4 regions of the Lysinibacillus irui genome follow, and region 1 is predicted to be linked to each of the others. Evidence: riboswitches for the same ligand, from Rfam matches in the RefSeq annotation. Region 1 holds a riboswitch; each other region holds the start of a gene.
What was found. Region 1 has a riboswitch for S-adenosylmethionine ahead of OU989_RS02130 (MetQ/NlpA family ABC transporter substrate-binding protein). Riboswitches for the same ligand answer to the same signal wherever they lie in the genome.
Positions count from the first base shown of each region.

Region 1 (5,745 bases):
AATCATAGCACTTGCTAACTATCATCAGTTTCCCATTATTGTTTTTCATGAGGCAGTTCCTTTTGTTCGCATTACACAGGATTTACATAGCCAAATTATCAATAAGCAATATTTACTCATTTCTTCGCTAGAATCTTACTCACAGGCATTGAACAAAAATGCAGTCTTAGGACAGAACACAGACGATATTTTGCAAAATATGTATAACGAATTAAAGACACAAATCATGTTTGCTATTAAAGAGCGAGAGCCTATCTTTTATCCTAATATGGGACACAAAAAACGGCAGCAATTAGAAACATTGCACAAATCTGCACCACAATTTAAACATGAGCCTATTTTCATCTTTGATGAACATTATGCAGACCTAACACTCTATCGAGAAGATGGGCTATTCTCAGAATTTGAATTATTAATATTAGATCGTACAGCAACGGCATTAGCGCAACTATTAATGCGGGAATTCTATATCGAGGAAAAGAAGAATATAGAGGATGCAACCATTTTAGCAGATTGGATTGATCAAAAACTTTCTAAGGAGGAAATCTTTAAATTTATTGATACACATTACTCAAGCTATCAACAATCTAGTGGAACTGTTTTTATTTTAGCCTCTCCCCATACATTGCCGAAAGCACAGGAAGATATCGTCTATAGTAAACTCTATTATCGAAATCTCTTTGAACAGCATGGCTTCATCCCATTTTTATTTGAAAGAAAGAGCTATGTTATTTTTATTTTACTTCATACAAAAGACAGCAAAGCAACTCGTGACATATTAAATAACATCTTTTCTACACTTCCTAAAACTGATTTTTATAAGAAGCAACAGACACAAGGCTTTCAAGTAGCCGTTGGGAGAGTCATTTGTAACGTAGAGGAAATTCCGAAAAGCTATCAAACAGCCATAGAAACCTTATATATTTGCCGTAAAGTACAAACTTCCTCCTTTTTTTATGATGATCTGCATTTATATCATTTAATTTATAAGCTACAAATGCAGGTGAATTTACAGGAAGTAATTTACGACTATCTTCAGCCAGTGATTGAGTACGATAAAAAATATAATAGTAAGCTACTCGAAACATTACAGGTGTATTTACAAACAAATGGCTCCAAACAACAAACAGCCAATCAGTTGTTTATTGTTCGTCAAACCCTCTATCACCGATTAAAAAAGCTTGAAGGTTTATTAGGTAAAAATTTTATGAAAGGACATAACCGCATCACACTTGAGTTTATGCTATTGGCAAATTCATTAATTGAGGATAAGGTCTAAAAAAGTAGGCACGCTCAGCAGGTTGTCTTCCCTTTTGAGCGTGCCTCTTCACTACCCTTTCACAACAACATCCTGATATAGTCCAGGTCTACGATCGTCATAAACTGGGATTCTTCCGCGTACTTCATCGACAATAGAAAAGTCTACATCAATGACCGCTACTTCTTCATCTTCAGCACCAATCCAAAGTACTTCACCCCAAGGCTGAATAATCATAGATTGCCCATTAAAGTTTTCTACCTTTTTTGAAATACGATTAACTGCGATGACAAAACATTGGTTCTCAATCGCACGAGCCTGTAGTAGCGTTTTCCAATGATCAATCCTTGGTGTCGGCCACTGTGCTGGTACAAATAATACCTTTGCTCCTTGTAAGGCGTGGGCACGTAACCATTCAGGGAAACGAATATCATAGCAAATGACACCAGCAGCCTCAATATCTCCTAAAGCAAAACGATTCATTTCATCCCCTGCTTCTAAATAAAGATGCTCGTCCATTAAACGGAAAAGATGGGCCTTACTATATTCCCCTACAAGCTCTCCATGGCAATCAAATGTATACATCGTATTATAAAATTTATCGCCTTTTTTTATTGATACGGAACCACCTACAATATGTACACCAAGTTCCTTCGCTAAGTGTGCCAAAAAGGCTTTCGTTCGCTCACCATTGACATCTGCTAAGTCAGGCAATTTCTCTAGTGCATAGCCTGTATTCCACATTTCAGGTAGCACAATGATTTCTGCACCTTGTTCTGCCGCTTCTCGAATCTTGTTTTCTGCTCGTGCAAAATTTTCTTCTACTTTGCCAAAGCCAACGTTTAATTGAATACAACCTATTTTCATATCTATTCCTCCTCTAGACAATTAACAGAAAAAGTAATACTATTTGCTTCATATTCTTCATTAATAATTATTATATTCTGAAAAAGGTGATCATGCATGGAATTCTCTAAAAAACTACAGCAACTACCTCCCCAATTTTTTGCGGCACTCGTCCAAAAAGTAAACAGTGCCCTAGAGGAGGGACGTGATGTCATCAATCTCGGGCAAGGTAATCCCGACCAACCGACGCCACCTCACATCATTCAAGCTTTACAGGAAGCAGCAGACAATCCTCAAAATCACAAATATTCGCCGTTTCGTGGTATCGCCGAATTACGCCAGGCAGCTGCCAATTTTTACAAACGGGAATATAATGTTGATATAAATCCCGACACGGAGGTAGCAATTCTTGGCGGAACAAAAATAGGTCTTGTTGAGCTACCTCTAGCCGTATTAAACCCTGGTGATACCATGCTATTACCGGACCCAGGCTATCCAGACTACTTATCAGGTGTAGTATTAGGTGATGTAAATTTTGAGGTTATGCCACTTTTTGCTGAAAATAATTTCTTACCTGATTATCATGCATTACCTAATGAAGTGAAAGAAAAAGCCAAGCTACTTTATTTAAATTACCCGAATAACCCTACAGGTGGTACAGCAACACTGGCATTTTTCGAAGAGACTGTTCGCTTTGCCAAGGAACATAATATTATCGTATCACATGATTTTGCTTATGGGGCAATAGGATTTGATGGCAATAAACCTATTAGCTTCCTACAGGCAGAGGGTGCAAAAGACATTGGTATTGAAATGTATACACTATCGAAAACCTTTAATATGGCTGGCTGGCGTATAGGCTTCGCCGTTGGTAACGCCGATATTATTGCGGCTATTAATCTCGTTCAAGATCATTTGTTTTGTAGTCAATTCCCTGCAATTCAGCAAGCAGCAGCAGTGGCACTAACAGCCTCTCAAGAATGTGCAGATGAACTAAGGGCTACTTATGAACGTCGTCGAAATGTATTAATTGAAGAAGCTCAAAGAATTGGCTGGCAAGTTACGGCTCCGAAGGGCTCCTTTTTTGCTTGGCTTCCTGTACCTGTAGGCTACACTAGTGAACAATTTGCTGATTTATTGCTAGAAAAAGCTGATATTGCAGTAGCCGCAGGCAATGGCTTCGGTCAATATGGCGAAGGGTATATACGTGTTGGCTTACTTGTCAGCGAGGAACGCTTACGTGAAGCCATTCACAGAATTGAACAATTACAATTATTTACCGCTTAATACTACTATGTCCTGTAGCATACATTCTCTACAGGGCATGCTATTTTTCGATTTTTCTTGGTAGCTCTAAACCTTGCTCTAGCGGATAAAATTGTATATGTCCTGTTTCTTCATCCAATCTACGAATATGCTGAACGCCTTGAATCTCAGCCAGTACAATGTCCGCTGTAATAACGGGATTTCTACCTTTCAGAAAGTGTCCCCCTGATACTACACCCCATTGATCACTCATCGAACCATGGAAATGTGTTTCATATCCTCCATCTCGTTTACAGACAACACCAGATCCTTGAATAAATTCGAGTGGTCCCTCTTTTTCAATGACTTCACTAAAACGGACTTTAATGTGCGATGTTTCATCAGGTACTAAATAAACAAAGCTACTTTTTTGGAAGCTCCCAATACAACTTACAATTGTAGCAGACTCTATATGATTCTCCTCACAGAGCGCCTCAATTCCTTCCATGATGTCTGTTCCCATTAGAATACGAGCACTAATAACCTTGCCAAATGAACCAATTCCATAATTTACTCTTACAGACATTGTTCTCCCTCTTTCATAACAAAAAATTATAATAATATAAAAAATTTTAAAAATATTTATTGACTTACTATACCCCATAAATTATATTAGTTCTATCGGAATTACAAAAAAATATTATAAATCTCTTATCAAGAGTAGCTGAGGGACTGGCCCTATGAAGCTCGGCAACCTCCTTTTTAAAAGGAAGGTGCTAAATCCTGCAAACGAATTTCGTTTGATAGATAAGAGAGGACATCTTTTTCATGAGCCTCTCTTAGTTTGTAAGAGAGTTTTTTTATTTTCAAAAAACCGATAAAAACATTTTGGAGGTCATTTTCATGAAAAAGAAAAATAAATTTTTAGTAGGTTTAGCAAGTCTTACATTAGTAGCAGCTCTAGCCGGTTGTGGCTCTAAAGAAGATAGTAAAGGTCAAGCTGAGGCAATCGATGAAAATAAAATCGTCGTTGGTGTCACTTCTGGCCCACACGAGCAAATTGCAGAAGTAGCAGCTAAAGTAGCAAAAGAAAAAGGCTTAGAAGTTGAGCTAAAGTCGTTTTCTGATTATGTTTTACCAAATACATCGTTAGCTGAAGGCGATCTCGATGCAAACAGCTACCAACATGAGCCTTTCTTGGACACATTTAATAAAGATCACGATACAGATTTAGTACCAGTAGGCAAAACTATTTTAAATCCAATGGGTATTTACTCTGAAAAATATAAATCATTTGATGATATTCCTGATGGTGCCACATTTGGCTTACCGAACGACCCAACAAATGGGGCCCGTGCCCTCTTTGTTTTACAAGAAGCTGGCTATATTAAGCTAAAGGATGGTGCAGACTTAACAGCCTCTATCCGTGACGTTGAAGAAAATAAAAAGAATTTACAGTTCATTGAACTAGAGGCGGCTCAAATTCCTAAACAGCTTAGTGAAGTAGATGTAGCAGCCATTAATACAAACTTCGCACTAGAAGCCGGCATTAATCCTAAAGAAGACTCTATTCTATTAGAATCTACTGACTCACCATACGTGAATTACATTGTAGTACGTGCTGAAAATGAAAACGACCCAACCATTAAAAAGTTTGTTGAGGCTTACCAATCTGAGGAAGTACGTCAATTCATTGAAGAAGAATTCAAAGGTTCTGTGATTCCTAGCTGGTAATATGCTTCTATTAGCAGAAGAATCTGCTGTATTCCTCATGAGAAAACGAGCAGATTCTCACTTTTAGAAGGACGAGAAAGGAGCAATATCGTATGATTCAATTACAAAATATATCGAAAGAATTTAAGACGAAAAAAGGGATCATTAAAGCTGTGGATGGAATCAATCTTCATGTGAAAAAGGGACAAATTCATGGGGTTATCGGCTATAGTGGTGCTGGTAAAAGTACACTTATTCGATGTGTCAATTTACTGGAACGTCCTACTTCGGGAAAAGTACTGATAGACAATGTGGACATTACAGCCCTTTCGCTAAATGAATTACGTCAAACACGACAAAAAATAGGAATGATTTTCCAACATTTTAATCTATTAAAAACTGCAACAGTTTACAACAATATTGCTGTGCCTTTAAAACTACTAGGCTATAACGACAAGGAAGTAAAAAACCGTGTAGCAAAATACGCCGAAATTGTAGGATTAACAGAGAAACTGGATAGCTATCCTAATCAACTTTCTGGTGGGCAAAAGCAACGAGTTGCTATTGCACGTGCCTTAGCACAAGAGCCAGAGATTTTACTTAGTGACGAGGCAACAAGTGCACTCGATCCTGAAACGACCGAGGCCATCCTTGAATTGTTGTTAAAAATTAACCGCGAGTTA
Region 1 is NZ_CP113527.1:433,700-439,444, reverse strand. It holds gene OU989_RS02150 (PucR family transcriptional regulator) at 1-1,279, shown strand, start outside; gene OU989_RS02145 (carbon-nitrogen family hydrolase) at 1,331-2,125, opposite strand; gene OU989_RS02140 (pyridoxal phosphate-dependent aminotransferase) at 2,222-3,391, shown strand; gene OU989_RS02135 (PPC domain-containing DNA-binding protein) at 3,432-3,935, opposite strand; SAM riboswitch class I at 4,058-4,163, shown strand; gene OU989_RS02130 (MetQ/NlpA family ABC transporter substrate-binding protein) at 4,253-5,083, shown strand; gene OU989_RS02125 (methionine ABC transporter ATP-binding protein) at 5,176-5,745, shown strand, end outside.

Region 2 (5,745 bases), 730 kb from region 1:
TATTAAACGTGTTTTAACATGATTGAATTGTGCCACACCATGAGAGCTCTCTCCTAGAAAAACAATACGTTTATCGTGTAATAACGGCTTAAGCATCTCCAAATCCTCAAATTGATTAGAAGGGATTTTCGTTCCACTCGATACTTCAGGTTGGATGGATGACAAACTGTAAGCATGATCGTTCACCCACTTTTTCCAATCAAGTAATGTTTCATTAGAGGTCCTAGCCTGTTTAACTGTAGATTTGTTTTCTATATTGACCTGTTGCTCTTTTGCAGGAACAGCTGCAGAGACACTTGCTACGCCGTTCAATGTCATTAAACTTGCCAGTGCAAAACTTAATAAAACTTTATGCTTCCTAGCCTTCTTCATTGATAATCAGTCCTTCTCTTTATGTTGATACTAATTATAGAGAGCTTAGTTTAAAGCTTAGGAAGAGTTAGTTTAAATTTTGTTTAAATTTGGTAGGGTCAGTTAAAAAGAAAAAACATCTTCGATTAATGAAGATGTTCGATTGCTATTTATAATGGTACGTACTAGCTCTAACATGGTTACGTTGGATTTGATTGAACCATGCGCGGTCTTTTTCTTCTTGTTTTAACGTACCAACAATGGAGGAGGAGCAGCTCACACAAATTTTAGCCTGTGTAATTTGTCCACAACGTTCACAAGGTGCACCTAAATTAGGGAAAATTGATTTTTTTAACTTTCCTGCTTTTACCCATTTGAAAAGCAGCTCAGAGGACACTCCTGTTAAAGTGACAACCTCATCATTTGTTAAGTAGCGATTATTTTTCCTTAATAGAAAGTGATGCAACTCTGAAAATATATCCTCTTCTCTCACATCTATTCTCTTATGAAATAGCAACATTACAAGTCCTCTCCTCGTCCCATTAATTAATAGTTTCATTAACTGTTATAGGTTGTTCGTCATATTTATAATTTTCCCAACGATTACGGGCAAGCTTTCGATATTTTGGCGAGACATTTCTATCAGCGATTAAGCGAGAGAAGCCTTTTTGGGCTTCCGCCATATCACCAAGTCGGAGGCTTAGTTCAGCATGTAAAAACTGAATTCTCTCTCCACCCTCCTGATTGGATGCAAAGGATTTACTATAAAAGTCTCTTGCTGCAAAAAGGTAGCGTTTTTCGGATTCTTCATCGTTTTTTAAACGATATAGCCAACCTATTTTTAATGCGAAATTCGCCATTAAGAGAGATTCTTCCATTGAAGCACGGGATACTAAATAAGCAAGCTTAAAACTGATTATGGCATCATCGATTGTACGTTCCTGGCAGATGTCCATGGGTTTTTGGAGCTCTTTAATGTATAGTTCATCAATGAGCTGCATGAACGGTCCATAAGTCCTTGTCATAGATTTGTGGTAGGCGTAGCCACAATGTGGGCATACAGCGACCTCATACAGCAAAGGATTTAGGCCATCATAAACAGGCATGAAATCTGTTTGTTCCTCGATGATTTTATATCGATTAGGGCGTACTTTATATGTTGTAAAATGCCTTTTGCAAAATTTGCAATCTACACTACTTTCGTAGTAATAAATGTTAAATGCCATAAGAATCAACTCCTTTGCCTGCTTTAGAAAATTATTTCTTTTGTTCTATCTATTCGTTAAAAAGTATCGTTCAATATATTTAAATGATTATCTTTTATTTTAACAATTCTGTGTTCTTTGGTATACTCCTTTAGAATTATTAAAATAAAAATAATCATTACATTATTTATTAATTGTCACTAGAACTGTTCCTTTAATAGTATTTATCGGTGCTGTTAATGTAAGTTATATAGATGGTTGAAAGTTTGTCGAAATACGTACAAATATTTTATTAGTAATCGTTAAAGGGATTTTTTTTGTGTGGTTCAAAAGTATTGTTTTGGAGGATGATTCAAGTTGAACTATAAAATAGTGTTTTTTGATGTAGACGGCACACTCATCAATTATGAGGATGGCTGTGTAGAAGAAAGTACAAAGCAGGCAATTGATTTATTAAAGAATAAGGGAATTCACCTTGTAGCAGCTACAGGAAGACCTTTATCCATGTGCCGTGAGTTGGAAGAGTTGGGGATAGAGACCTTTATTACGGCAAATGGTGCATATGTGAAACATCATGATCTTGTCCTACATAAAACGCCTATTGCTAAAGAGATTGTCCAAAATGTTGAGGCTTTTGCAATGGAACAACAGCATAGCTTAACATTTTTTACAGAGCAGCTAGCGATGAATAGCATACAAAGTCCAGCTGCTTTACATGCTATGCAGGAAACATTGTCTTTGGGAGATTTTCCGGTTATAAATGAAAAAATTACGAATGAGGAAGTTTTTCTCATGTGTCTATATACAGATGAACAGGGAGAAAAAAGATATGTTAGTCAATTTCCGAATATATTATGGCAGCGATGGCATCCTTATATTGTGAATGTACTACAGCAGGATGTTTCCAAGTCAATAGCTGTTCAAGCAGTACTAGATTATTTTAACATTGATTCTAAAAATGCCATTGCTTTTGGAGATGGGGATAATGATATGGATATGCTGGAGCTGGTAGGATTAGGAATTGCTATGGGAAATGGCAGCTTAGCTTTGAAAAACGTTGCTGATTTTGTTACAAAGAAATCTACCGAGGGCGGTATTGACTTTGCTTTGCGTCAGCTTCAAATAATTTAAAACAATCTTCAAGTTGCTTCTTCTGTTTTCCGCAGTTTGATTATAATGAAACCTGTATATTTTATAGTTAAAAAATTTTTAGGTGGGATAGTTTATGGCACATCACGTGCAATCTCTAATTGAACATTACGGGTATTTTGGCATTATCGTAATCCTAATTGGAGGTATAGTTGGATTGCCACTTCCTGATGAGGTTTTCTTAACATATGTAGGTTATAGTGTTTATCGGGAAAGCCTTGAACATATCCCTGCATTAGTAAGTGCCATGATTGGCGCAGTTGGAGGTATTACTTTAAGCTACTATATTGGTTATCGATTTGGCTTACCATTACTACAAAAGTATGGGCCAAAAATTCATATAACTGAACAAAAAATTGATTTTACGAAAAAAATGTTTGCCAAAATTGGACCTATCTTATTGTTAATAGGCTATTTTATCCCTGGTGTCCGCCACATAACAGCGTATATTGCGGCTATTAATAATTATCCATATAAAAAGTTTGCGTTCTTTGCCTATACAGGAGCATTTATCTGGACATTCACATTTATAACGTTAGGGAAAATGCTTGGAGAGAAATGGCGGTTTGTTGGTTACTACTTATCCCATTATAGTATGTATCTCATCCTATTATTTGTTCTATTAATGTTCGTCGTTTACTTTATATTCAAAAAAAGAAATGTACAAAAATAAAAGTCGGTATCTCTATACCGACTTTTAAGTTATGGCAAAATAGCAAAGGAGCGAACAGGGAATCCAGATGCTTTTTCTGGTTTAGGTACAATATTAAAAATAATTGCACCTGTTGCAGGTAGCTTGTCTAAATTAGTCATTAACTCAATTTGATAAGTGTCTTGTTCGAGCACAAAGTATTCACCATCTAGTTTGCCATTTTTACGAAAATCAGCTGCTGAATCAGTATCGAATGTTTCGTGACCAATCGCACTAACTTTACGTTCCGTCAGTAAAAATTGTAAAGCCTCTAAGCCCCAACCTGGAATATGGTTATACCCTTCCGCATCTTTATTGCTGAATGCTTCCTTATCTGGCCAACGTTTACTCCAATCGGTACGTAGCGCTACAAAGGTACCTGCCTCAATTTTTCCGTGCTGTGCTTCAAACTCAAGTATATCTTGAACACTTAAAGAAAAATCATGATTGCTAGCAGCTTCTTCGGACTTATCAATGACAACAAGGGGAAGAACAAGCTCTTTTAAATCGAGCTCTTCAAGGTACCGTGTGTCTCGCACAAAATGAATGGGTGGGTCGATATGCGTACCATATTGACCAGGGAAAGTGAACTGTTGTGCAAAGAACCCATCATCGTGAGAGAATAATGTTTCAAATTTTGCATCTTCGAACATGAAAAAATGGGGTGAGTTAGGGCCGAATGTATGTGTTAAATCGACCCATTGTTTAGATTTTAATAATTGTAATGCTTGTAATAATTCATTAGGCATCGTTTTCCCTGCTTTCTTAAAATAGTAGTAAAAAAAGAGCCCCCTATAGAAGAGGACTCCTGAATAAACAACGGTAGTTCATCTTCTCATCTTCAAGGCTTTGGAATTAGGCCAATTGGAATTAGCACCATACTGTTGAGCTGGTTGCTGAGACTTCATCGGGCCAATCCCTCCGTCTCTCTTGATAAGAAAAATATAAGAATTTTCAGAAATAATAATACAAACACTTTATCATAGTTTTCTATAGTTTACAAGTTCAATAGGGATACAAGGTTAGGGTTTTTTTCACCAATTTAAATTCAATATGACACCACAACAGCCATTATCAATTAGACGTATTCTAAAACTATCAGGTGTATAGTTCGTTTCGAATTTCATCGTAATACCTGTGGATGAAATTAATTTCTCCACTTCTGCTTTATTTGAAAGTTGTGCTGCATTCATTAAATCATGGGCAAATTGCTGGGAGCTTTCAATTTTATCCGTCAGTAATTGGGCTTGCTGCATAATTGCCTTTATCCGTGTAACCGATGATTTTAATTTATGTGTATCAACAGGTGGAAAGGGATTGTTGGTCGGCATTGCAAGATGTTGGGGAAAGGATCTTACAGCAAGGTGGTTGGCAATTGGTGGCGCTGAGTAATGATAGGGATGAACGAAATACGGATAAGGATTGTAATACAATGGAATTCCTCCTATCCTATAGCTGATATCTTATCTTATGTATTCAAGCGAATTTAGGTGTAACTCCATTCTTGTCTTACTTATAACACAAAAAGGAAGCCACAGGGAGCTTCCTTTTTATCAATATTGTATATATACCGATGTTAAATTACCAAAATATCAAGTAAATGCTAGATAAACGGACTAACAATATTATTGTTTTTTATTATCGAAAAGCAACCATAATAATGTAACAATCGCTGCTAGCATAACCATTAGGAATCCATAAAGAGGCGTATGTGCTAATGATTGATGGCGAATAATAAAACCTCCAATATAGGATCCTAAAAATATACCAATGTTAAAAGCAGAAATGTTTAATGCTGAAGCCATAGAAATAGCTGACGGCACATATTTTTCAGACAGTAGAACAGCATATAACTGTAATCCTGGGACATTCATGAACATAAATAATCCCATTGTCAGTACCATGACTAAACCGATAATCGGTGATTCAAGAGTGAAGCCAATACCAAGTAACGCTAAGGCAAGTCCAACAAAAATTATAAAGATGGAACGTAGCGGATTTTGGTTAGCAAAATGGCCTCCTAATGTATTACCAATAGCAACGCAAATACCATAGACAACTAATATAATTACTACTGCATGTGGGGAATAGCCCATATATTGCTCTAAAATAGGTGAAACATACGTATAGACTACAAAGGCCCCACCATATCCAATAGCTGTAATGAAAAGGATTAATAACATGCGAATATTGCCTAATACTTTGCCAATATCACGTAAAGAAATAGGATTACCTTTTGATAATTGGTTAGGTACTAGTAAAGCATTACTAATTAAACCGATAATGCCTATAATGACGATAAAAATGAACGACATACGCCAGTCTGTTACTTGTCCAATAAATGTACCA
Region 2 is NZ_CP113527.1:4,152,756-4,158,500, reverse strand. It holds gene OU989_RS20955 (erythromycin esterase family protein) at 1-372, opposite strand, end outside; gene OU989_RS20950 (hypothetical protein) at 518-871, opposite strand; gene OU989_RS20945 (DUF2225 domain-containing protein) at 894-1,577, opposite strand; gene OU989_RS20940 (Cof-type HAD-IIB family hydrolase) at 1,914-2,687, shown strand; gene OU989_RS20935 (DedA family protein) at 2,782-3,378, shown strand; gene OU989_RS20930 (cyclase family protein) at 3,408-4,145, opposite strand; SAM riboswitch class I at 4,229-4,336, opposite strand; gene OU989_RS20925 (YuzC family spore coat inner layer protein) at 4,431-4,829, opposite strand; gene OU989_RS20920 (MFS transporter) at 5,022-5,745, opposite strand, start outside.
Region 2: it holds a riboswitch for S-adenosylmethionine, as region 1 does, so the genes downstream of both, OU989_RS20930 (cyclase family protein) here and OU989_RS02130 (MetQ/NlpA family ABC transporter substrate-binding protein) in region 1, are expected to answer to the same signal.

Region 3 (5,745 bases), 1.9 Mb from region 1:
TTCCTGATTCTAACCTTTCTTTCCGCTGGAGAATTACTCTATTTTATCGGGATATTCATGAAAACAGAAGTGATGCCGGAAACACCGACCATGGCGATTGCCTTGCTGTTTATTATTATCATTATGTATGCTGCCTATTTAGGCATTGAAACTTTTGCGCGGTCTGCAGAAATCCTCTTTCCGTTATTTGTCTTTATTTTTATTTTTTTTGTTGTCTGTATTACCCCTCAGATTACGTTTGAAAATATTCAACCTGTACTCGAGGCAACAAAATCATCAATGTTTTATAGTATTATTCGTTTTATGAGTATTTTTTCCTTTCCATTAATTGTGTTATTAATGCTTTACCCTGCTGCGGTTAATGTACAGCAATCCGCGCAGAAAGGGTTTTATATTGGGACCATCTTAGGTGGATTTGTTTTAGTGACATTGATTGTGCTATCAATTCTTGTACTAGGTCCTGAAAATACGGCTTCTAGAACCTTTCCAAGCTATGCCTTAGCACAAAGAATATCGATAGGGAATTTTTTGCAGCGGATTGAGATTATAATGGCCTTTATGTGGATCTCATCCATTTATATTCGAACTTTTATGTATTTCTATACGACCGTTGTCGGCCTTGCCCAGATTTTAAAAATCAAGGATCATCGGCCTCTCATTATACCGATGGGGCTAATTGTTATTGGGCTTTCTCAAATAGTTCACCCAAACATTGTCCATTCGAACAAATATAATAATGAAATTTGGCCAATCTTTTCTTTTTTCATCACCATTCTATTACCGATCCTTTTACTAATTGTGGCGATTATTCGCAATCGCAAAGCGAAAGCTGAAACGAGCGAAATGCCCAAAGCAGAAACAAGCAATGACAATCAAAAAGTCTAATTTCTTTTAAATTAGCAAGAAATTAGACTTTTTATTTGAATCAAATATGATACTCAATTTCGTCAACAAAATCCCATTCATATGGTGTTTCTTGGTATACATAATAGTTCAACCAGTTCGAGAATAATAAATGGGTGTGGGCACGCCATGTATTAATAGGCTCTTTAGTTGGATCATCGTTTGGAAAGTAGTTTACGGGAACGGCGATATCAAGGCCCTTAGCCACATCACGACTGTATTCATCGGCTAGTGTTGTGGCATCATATTCCAGGTGACCTGTAATCATAATGTTTTTATTATCTTTTGATTGTACGATAAATACCCCTGCATCCTCCGAATAAGATAATAAGCGTAAATCTGGATGATTGCGTACATCGTCAATTGACACAGACGTATGGCGAGAATGAGGAGCGGTAAATAAATCACTAAAGCCCCGCACTAAATCTACCGTTAAATCGGTAATGACATGGGAATAGACACCAGAACATTTAGCTGAAAGCTCTACCTTTCCAATTCCATAGTGGTGATACAAAGCAGCCTGTGCTCCCCAACAAATATGTAATACGGATGTCACATTCTCTTTGGACCAATCCATAATTTCTGAAATTTCTTGCCAATAGTTGACCTCTTCAAAAGCCAATTTTTCTACTGGCGCCCCTGTAATAATCATGCCATCATAGCGTCGATGACGAATTTGGTTGAATGTCGTATAAAATAGCTGTAAATGAGATTTACTAACATTTTTTGATTCATGTGTGGCAGTGTTTAAAAACGTAATATTGACCTGTAACGGTGTATTCCCTAATAACCGTAATAATTGGAGTTCTGTTTTTTCTTTTTCCGGCATTAAATTTAAAATTAATATATTTAACGGACGAATTTGCTGTGTTTTCGCACGATCCTCTTCCATCACGAAGATTTTTTCCTCACGTAAATGTTCTCCAGCTGGTAAATTTTTCGGAATATTAATTGGCATCTTGCGTTCCCCTCTCTGTTTTCGCTCTCTTTTTCTAAAAATTAAAAAATCCCCCTCATTCCATACGAGATAGAATGAGAAGGATTTTTTTCACGTCCACTCTTATCTCTCAAAGGAATATCCTTTGTTGGAATTAGCACCTTTCTAACACATGTTAGAGGTTGCTGAAGCGTCATAGGGCCATATCCCTCAGCTTCTCTTGATAAGATTATTTAATTACCTTGAATTGTAACATGAACTAGTTAGAATATCAATAATTCATAGAATATTTTGTGATTCGCTATGCATGTTCTTTGTCCATTTGAAGTACACTAAGCTTGCTGTTAGTGGCTTTTCGATATTTAAAATTTATGGTAAACATGCCGTATTTATGTTACCATATAGCTTTAGTAAGAGAGAGGAACGTGAATAGTTTGATTAAAATTGAATTTCCAAAACCAGATGTAGTTATCCGTCAACGTGAACAAGAAGTAAAACCAGGTGATGTGCCAATCACACCTTATTTTGGCTTTATTGATTTCCATAAAATCACACGTGATAAAGGCGGCATTTTCTTATTCTATAATGACAAGAATGAGCTATTATTCGTTGGGAAAGCTCGTAAAATCCGTCAACGTATTAAAAAGCACTTTGAGGATAATGTATCACCGATGAAAAACCACCGTGATGAAGTGTTCAAAATTGAAGTCTATGAAGTAGAAGATCCAATGGAACGTGAAATTTACGAAACATATGCCATTAATACGTTCCGCTCCAAATACAATGTTGATAAAGTCTTTTATTAAGACAAATTACAAAAAGCCGAAATCTCATCAAAGTGAGATTTCGGTTTCTTTTTTCACAGGATGGTCATACGATCGATGGGTGTGTTTTGCTTGTTGATGAAGACCTCAATAAGGTTCTGTTCAGGGCTTTTCGATATTTTAAAAACATATGGTTGGGCCTCTTTTCGTTGCTCGCTGCCTTCATTAAGATGAATGATAAGTCTATTTTCCTCTACTTCCATACTTGCTAGTACATTCCCCTTTGAATAATAGACGAGATAATACGTCGCGTCATTTCATACAATAATTGAATATTGTCCTGAGAAACGATGTTTTTCTGAATATGTTCTGGTACGATAGGTAGTTCACGAATGCTGAGTGTAGTGGTAGGTGGCGTAGCATTACACGCTGCTAACATTAGTAGACACCCTAAACCTAGCAACACTAATTTATTCAGAATGCTCCCCTTTTCTCATCTTTATTCTAAGAAAAAACCTTTTCGCTCTTTCGCAATCCAATCCTCAAGCTCCTGATCATCGCGTTTTACTAGTCTATTGATAAGGACATCATGCCAAATATAATCCTCTAACAAATAGATATGGACAGGGTCATTAGTGATGAAGGCCGTTTCTTGCGCGGAAGGCGAGTGACCATAAATCATTTCCTGACCATCTACCGATAAAATAAACCAATGTGGAGTAGACGTTTTTTTCGTATAGTGTGTGGCCCTATGGCGGTCAATAGTCGCTAAATGTTCCTCTACATACAGTGTAATGCCATGCACAGGAATACGCTGTGACACTTCTTGAAGGTCTTGTCGTAGCGCATCGTACATATCTTCCCACATCGACAGAATCACTTTTTTCTTTGCTTTTCTTAAAAGTGACTGACAGTAATTGAGGATGGACTCCTTGCCCTTTAGCATCACGACTTTATGCTCCACTTCCTGAACATTTTCCTCTAGCTTTTCTAATTTCATACTTATCGACGAAAAATTTGATTGCCAGCGCTGCTCCATTTGCTGTAAAAATACGGACACGGGCATGGCTGAATAGGTCGTTTGTTCTGCGGTCTCTTCTTTCAACACGATCCCTTTTTCTACAAGGATATTTAAAATATCATACACTCTTGCACGCGGTATGCCAGAATTTTTGCTGACCTGATAGGCACTAACATGACTTTGTTGAACGAGTGCCGTATAGGCTTTTGCTTCATATTCTGTAAAACCCATATCTTTCAACTGGGTGATTAATTCCTCCATGTAATCCCTCCATTATCTTTATTATAGGCTACTGTTGTGAAGATTTGCCAATAAAAAAGTTAGGGTTTACAGCAGTAAATAAATTAGTTACTATTTCAGTAGTAACTAATTTAGAAGAGGTGTAATCATGGTTTTTGATGTCGATGTACATATTATCATTCTATTAATATCATTTGGATTTCTGGCAGCTTTTGTCGACTCGGTAGTTGGAGGAGGCGGATTAATTTCATTGCCGGCTCTACTGTTTGTTGGTCTTAACCCAGCGGCTGCTGTTGCCACTAATAAACTAGCAGGGGCAATGGGCTCACTAACATCCTCTATTTCCTTCTACCGTTCTGGTCAGCTGGAAATTCGCTCTGTCCTTAAATATTTTCCTCTAGCATTTATCGGATCATTATGTGGTGCATGGACTGTCCATCTCATCAACCCAGCATTACTAAAGCCACTAATGTTAGTCATGCTGGCAGCAGTGGGAATTTATACAATCTTTAAAAAGGATTGGGGTGCTGTCTCTACTGTAAAAAATTTATCTAAAACTCATTTATTTTTATTTATGCTGCTGTTATTTGCTATTGGTTTTTATGATGGCTTTCTTGGTCCTGGAACAGGCTCCTTTTTAATCTTTAGCTTCCTGCTGATAGGCTTTGATTTTTTAAAGGCAGCAGGCAATGCGAAATTTTTAAATTTAGCGAGTAATGTAGCTGGTGTGTGTATGTTTGCTTACTTAGGGCAAATTCATTATGTATATGGTTTAGTCATGGGGATCGCTCAAATTGGTGGAGCAATGCTCGGCTCAAAAATGGCGATTCAAAAAGGAAGCGGCTTTGTTCGTACGCTTTTTATCGTGGTGACGATGACATTATTAGCGAAAAACGCCTATGATTTTATGATGCATTAAATTAAAACACGCCACAGAATTGTAATCTGTGGCGTGTTTACTTTAAATCATTAATTGTTCATTTTTAAATTTATGACTAGTGGCAAGACTCACCATAACAAAAATAATGAAGGATGCCACAATTGGCAGCGTGACTGTATGCATACCAAAGATGGAAGGATAGAAGCGATCAATGACAATGTACAGGGACATGCCTGTAATCATCGAAGCAATTGCACCATATTTGTTCGCCTTCTTCCAATACAATCCTAGGACCACGGTCCAAATAAAGACTGCCTCCAGCCCACCAAAGGCAAATAAATTCAACCATACTAATAAGTCTGGTGGATTTAGGGCAAAGATAATGACCGCTAATCCAATGACCGTTGTGACAATAAAGCTTGCACGCTTAATTTCTGCATCACTTGCTTTTGGCTTCATGTAATTTAAATAGATGTCTTTCACAACTGTGGAGCTAACAAGCATGAGCAGTGCATTAACAGTAGACATCGTAGCGGCCATCGGTGCAGCTAATACAATCCCTGCTAAAAATGGCGGTAATACCTTCAACGTTAGAAGTGGCATCACTTTATCCCCAATATCAATACCAGGTAGGACAGGTCGAGCTAATACACCAATTAAATGCATACCAAACATGATTGTCCCAATCGCAATCGTACCTATAATGATGGCTAAATGCATACTTTTTGAATCTTTATAGCTCATCGCACGAACTGCTATTTGTGGGAGTCCTACGACACCCACACCGATTAAAATCCAAAATGTCGAGACATAAAGTGGTGTTAAATCTCCCTGTGCGCCAAAGGGTGATACAAAATCCGGATTTTCAGCGACTAGTGAGGTCATAATATTATCGATACCACCACCTGCAATAATTGTGCCAATTAATAAAATAACTGTACCAATAACCATAATCGTGCCCTGGACTGTATCCGTTAAAGCTACTGCTCGGAAACCTCCA
Region 3 is NZ_CP113527.1:2,304,027-2,309,771, forward strand. It holds gene OU989_RS11595 (GerAB/ArcD/ProY family transporter) at 1-885, shown strand, start outside; gene metA (homoserine O-acetyltransferase MetA) at 926-1,861, opposite strand; SAM riboswitch class I at 1,961-2,070, opposite strand; gene OU989_RS11605 (nucleotide excision repair endonuclease) at 2,275-2,646, shown strand; gene OU989_RS11610 (hypothetical protein) at 2,873-3,043, opposite strand; gene OU989_RS11615 (TrmB family transcriptional regulator) at 3,104-3,886, opposite strand; gene OU989_RS11620 (TSUP family transporter) at 4,014-4,784, shown strand; gene panF (sodium/pantothenate symporter) at 4,827-5,745, opposite strand, start outside.
Region 3: it holds a riboswitch for S-adenosylmethionine, as region 1 does, so the genes downstream of both, metA (homoserine O-acetyltransferase MetA) here and OU989_RS02130 (MetQ/NlpA family ABC transporter substrate-binding protein) in region 1, are expected to answer to the same signal.

Region 4 (5,745 bases), 1.5 Mb from region 1:
GGAATGGTAAGACCATCACGTATTGCTCAATTTGCAGCTCAGGGCTTTATTGTGTTTGCTCCATACTATCGTGGAAATCGTGGTGGAGAAGGTCGTGACGAATTTGCAGGTGCAGACCGTTACGATGCAGTCTATGCTGTAGATGTTCTCAAACAATTTTGCAATGATAATATACATGTTTTTGGTTTTTCCCGTGGGGGAATTATGGCTCTTTGGACAGCTATTTTAAGAAAGGATATCACCTCTGTCGTCACATGGGCAGGTGTTTCTGATGCAACAGCTACTTATTGGGAGCGAACAGATATGCGAAGAATGATGAAACGGGTGATTGGAGGAACACCGAATCGTGTACCTGAAGCTTATGATGCACGAACACCGCTTTTCGAAGTTGAGCAAATAACAGCTCCAGTATTAATTATCCATGGCTATCGGGATGAAAATGTTGATATCGAACATGCTAGACAATTGGCCTTTTTCTTAGACGAGGCTAATAAAACATACGAAACATGGTATGACCCTAACTATGCCCATCAATACCCACCTGCTAAAAATCGAGAAACCGTCCGCGCTCTTTGCCAATGGATGAAACAACAATAATTGAAACAAAGAAAATTGAAGTATGTAATTTGAGAGAACAAGAAGGCTTCTTGTTCAAAGTGGCAAGGCGAGGGGTTGATTTCCGTTCCGCCGGCGTCCTTTCCAGGGGGCGTCCGATAAGCCGCTTCACTCACTTCGTTCGCTCCAGGGTCTTATCTGTGACGCTAATCCCCTAGGAGTGACGCAGGCTCCACACCAATCAATCATACTGCAAAGGTATTTTTCTTTGTCCTTCTTTCTAACAGGAACAAACAATAAGCCCATCCTATCTAATTTATAGAGAGGATGGGCTCAAACTCTATTTATTGTTTTATTTTGCTAAAAAACTTTAAATATCGATTTTTTCTACCTTTATTCGGGTACAGATATTCTATAACAGGTATGAAATGAAAAAAGGAGTCAATAAAACTGAAATTGACCAAAATTACTTTTATCAGGTTATGCCTTTTTCCAAGTTAACACTAGTAATCATGCAATTGTAGTTAACTTAAAAATAATCATACGTAACTCCCTATATTATCATTAAGAAAAAAGAAAAAGAGAACGAGTGAAATCGTTCCCTTTGTTCTGTATATAGTTTATTTTAATGGGCCACCAAGTGTAATGATAGCTTCAGAAACGTTTGTGAATTTCTTAAAGTTTTCATTGAATAGACCTGCAAGTTCAGCCGCTTTTTCATCATAAGCAGCTTTATCTGCCCAAGCTTCACGAGGGTTTAACACTTCAGAAGGTACACCTTCAACTGCTGTTGGAATGTGTAAACCAAAGACAGCATCTTGTGTTGTTTCTACATTTGTTAATTTGCCATCGATTGCTGCACGTACCATTGTGCGTGTGTAAGAAAGCTTCATACGGCTACCTGTACCATATTCGCCACCAGTCCAACCAGTGTTTACTAGGAATACTTGTGCGCCGTGCTCGTCAATCTTTTGACCTAACATTTCTGCATACACTGTTGCAGGAAGTGGAAGGAATGGAGAACCGAAGCAAGTAGAGAATACTGGTTCTGGTTCTGTTACACCACGTTCAGTTCCAGCAAGTTTAGAAGTGAAACCGCTTAGGAAGTGGTACATTGCTTGCTCTTTTGTTAATTTACTGATTGGAGGTAATACGCCAAACGCATCAGCTGTTAAGAAGATGATAGTTTTTGGATGACCTGCAACAGATGGATCAACAATATTTTCGATGTATTGGATTGGATAAGCAACACGTGTGTTTTCTGTTAATGAACCATCATCATAATCACAAATACGAGTTTCTGGGTCAACAGCTACGTTTTCTAAAACAGAACCGAAGCGGATTGCATTGTAGATTTCTGGTTCTTTTTCAGCAGAAAGGTTGATTGTTTTTGCATAGCAACCACCCTCAATGTTGAACACTCCATTATCAGACCAGCCATGTTCATCGTCACCGATAAGCTTACGATCTGGGTCAGCAGATAAAGTCGTTTTACCAGTACCAGATAGACCGAAGAATAATGCCACATCGCCAGCTTCACCAACGTTTGCTGAACAGTGCATTGAAAGGATTCCTTGTTGTGGTAATAAGTAGTTCATGATACCGAAAATAGATTTTTTCATTTCACCAGCATACTCAGTACCACCAATTAAAATAATTTTCTTTTCAAGTGATACAATGATGAATGTTTCAGAAGATGTACCATCAACTGCAGGATCTGCTTTAAAGTTAGGAGCAGAGATAACTGTGAAGTCTGCAACATGAGAAGCTAATTCTTCTTTAGTTGGACGGATAAATAATTGATGAGCAAAAAGATTGTGCCAAGCGTATTCATTAATCACTTGAATGCTTAATTGAGAATCTTTGTCAGCACCTGCAAAGCCTTTGAATACGAATAACTCGTCACGTTCTTTTAAATATTTTATTACTTTTACATATAGGTTATCGAACACTTCAGAAGAAATAGGTTGGTTGACTTTACCCCAGTCAATTTGATCTTTTGTGCTTTCTTCTTCTACCGTATATTTATCTTTAGGTGAACGACCAGTGTATTTGCCAGTTTCTGCACGAACTGCGCCATCTACTGTTAACATTGCTTCACCACGAGATGTAGCTTTTTCTGCTAATTGTGGTACTGAAAGTTGAACATTAATGTTACCGCCGTTTAATAATTCCTTCAGTTCGTTTGCAATTTCTACTGAATTCATCGATTAAATACCATCCTTTTTTATAGTATTCCCTTGATTTAGAGGGATTTTTTCTTAATTTCAAAAATAGTATAACACAATTGCTTAAATAATCTATACTAATTAAGAAATTATTTTAGAGTTTTTATCACTTTTCAATAAACTGACAAAAAATAATGTTTTTCGAGTAGAATCCAATCAATCCTACTGTAATTAGGCATAAAAATTGAGCCACACATATGTTACCACAAGATGCTAGGTATGTTGTAGGGATTAATTTGCTTCTATTTACATCATCATCCAAGTATGAAAAGTTTTTGTTTAATCAGTTCCTTCCTTTCTATACAGTAATACATTAGAAAATATTTGACAACGTTCGACCTTTTCAGTAACATACAATTGAACGGATACTCTTATCCCGAGCTGGTGGAGGGTCAGGCCCTGTGAAACCCGGCAACCTGCATGAATCATTTCACGACATGCGTTGGTGCCAACCTGATGCAAGGGAACATCCCTTGAACGATAAGAGTGAAAGGTTACGAAGTCATTATTCCTTTCCTCATGTAAAGTAACGTGAGTAAAGGATTTTTTTATTGTTTAAAATGAATGTAAAGGTAAGTATATGTAGTTCTTTCCTTATTATAATGACGGATCTTTCGAAATCCTCGTGTTAAAAGCAGCAGTAACGGCTTGAGAGTTCAATCCTTAGGAGCGGACTTGACATGGGTAATGAGTACCGTATTCATACACAACTACTTTTCATAAAAGTAATAGGAGGAAAACCAAATGACAAACCGTCGACTGTTTACATCAGAGAGTGTAACAGAAGGACATCCAGATAAAATTTGTGACCAAATCTCGGATGCCATTTTAGATGCTATTTTAGCAGAAGATCCAAATGCACGTGTAGCGTGTGAAACTACTGTAACAACAGGATTAGTATTAGTAGCAGGAGAAATTACAACTTCTACTTATGTAGATATTAAAGGTATCGTTCGTGATACTGTAGCCGAAATAGGCTATACACGCGGTAAATATGGCTTTGATGCTGAAAACTTAGCCGTGCTTGTGGCTATTGGTGAACAATCACCGGATATTGCACAAGGTGTTGACCAAGCATTAGAAGCGCGTGAAGGCTCAATGACAGATGCTGATATTGAAGCTATTGGTGCTGGTGACCAAGGTCTAATGTTTGGTTACGCATGTAATGAAACACCAGAGTTAATGCCACTACCAATTAGTTTAGCACACAAATTAGCACGTCGTTTAACAGAAGTACGTAAATCAGGAGAATTAGCGTATTTACGTCCTGATGGTAAAACTCAAGTAACGATTGAATATGATGACAATAATGTACCAGTACGTGTGGATACTATTGTTATTTCAACACAGCATGATGAAGAGGCAACACTGGATCAAATTCAAGCAGATTTAAAAGAATTTGTTATTGGACCTGTTGTGCCAAGTGAATTATTAGATGCTAACACGAAATATTTCATCAACCCAACTGGCCGTTTTGTAATCGGTGGACCAAAAGGAGATGCTGGGTTAACAGGACGTAAAATCATTGTTGATACATACGGTGGTTACGCGCGTCATGGTGGTGGAGCATTCTCAGGTAAGGATGCGACAAAGGTAGACCGTTCAGCAGCTTATGCAGCACGTTATGTAGCGAAAAATATTGTAGCAGCTGGATTAGCAGACCGCGCTGAGGTACAACTTGCCTATGCGATTGGTGTTGCACAACCTGTTTCCATTGCTGTCGATACATTTGGTACAGGCAGAGTGAAAGAAAGTGAAATCGTAGAATGGGTTCGTGAACTATTTGATCTACGCCCAGCAGGTATAATTAAAATGCTGGATCTACGCCGTCCGATCTATAAACAAACTGCAGCATATGGTCATTTTGGCCGCACTGACTTAAATGTGCCATGGGAACAAATCGATAAAGCTGATGCACTTCGAGAAAAAGCACATCTGTAAACTATTGAACTAAAGTAATGAAGTCGTTAGAACGTTATTCTAGTGTACTAATATGCAAGGGGGCAATGTTGCCCCTTTTATTTTTTCAAAAAAACCTCGCACTGGCTCGTGAACAAGAAATGGTCACGGCCACGCGAGGGATTTTTTTCGTTAGTATTGAATTTTTGTGTATGATTGGTTACTTCTGAAGGGATTTATAATATTGACCTTTTTCTACGTATTCACGTACGATACGTTCCATATCCTCTTTGTCTTCAGCATTTAATTCACGGACAACTTTGGCTGGGCGACCTAATGCTAAACTATTCGGAGGAATGACCTTACCTGGAGGTACGAGGCTTCCTGCTCCAATAAATGCACCCTCTCCAATTTCTGCACCGTCTAATATAATGGAGCCCATACCAATTAAAGCATTTTTGCGAATTGTACAACTATGTAAAGTGACTTGGTGTCCGACTGTAACCTCATCTTCAATAATAAGTGGATATTTTGGGCTTTGATGTAAGCAACAAAGATCTTGGATGCTAACACGTTTACCAATAATTGTTGGTGAGACATCCCCACGAATGACTGTATTAAACCAAATTGTTGTTTCAGCACCAATTGTTACATCGCCCGTAACGGTTGCATAATCAGCAATGAAAACAGACGGATCGATCTTTGGCGTTTTATCTTTGAATGGATAAATCATGAAAATCGCCTCTTTTCTTTCTATAATGTAGTATTATCGTATCAAATACGCAACTTTATGGAAATATAAAATTAAAATGTGGCATTTATTTCGATATAATCAAAGTGTAATTATTTTTTAGGAGGACTATGTGAATGTGGAAATGGGAAGCTGATGGACAAGCAAAGGCTGTGATTGCTATTCTTCATGGTGCTTATGAAAATCACCGTTGGTATGCATGGCTTATAGAGAAATTAAGAATGGAAGGCTTCCACATAGTCATGGGGGATTTACCTAATCATGGTATTAATGCAAGGTTTGCTCGTGTCCATGATGAGGACTTCAAATTGT
Region 4 is NZ_CP113527.1:3,364,592-3,370,336, reverse strand. It holds gene OU989_RS16875 (alpha/beta hydrolase family protein) at 1-597, shown strand, start outside; gene pckA (phosphoenolpyruvate carboxykinase (ATP)) at 1,176-2,762, opposite strand; SAM riboswitch class I at 3,152-3,270, shown strand; gene metK (methionine adenosyltransferase) at 3,528-4,724, shown strand; gene OU989_RS16860 (gamma carbonic anhydrase) at 4,903-5,415, opposite strand; gene OU989_RS16855 (alpha/beta hydrolase) at 5,550-5,745, shown strand, end outside.
Region 4: it holds a riboswitch for S-adenosylmethionine, as region 1 does, so the genes downstream of both, metK (methionine adenosyltransferase) here and OU989_RS02130 (MetQ/NlpA family ABC transporter substrate-binding protein) in region 1, are expected to answer to the same signal.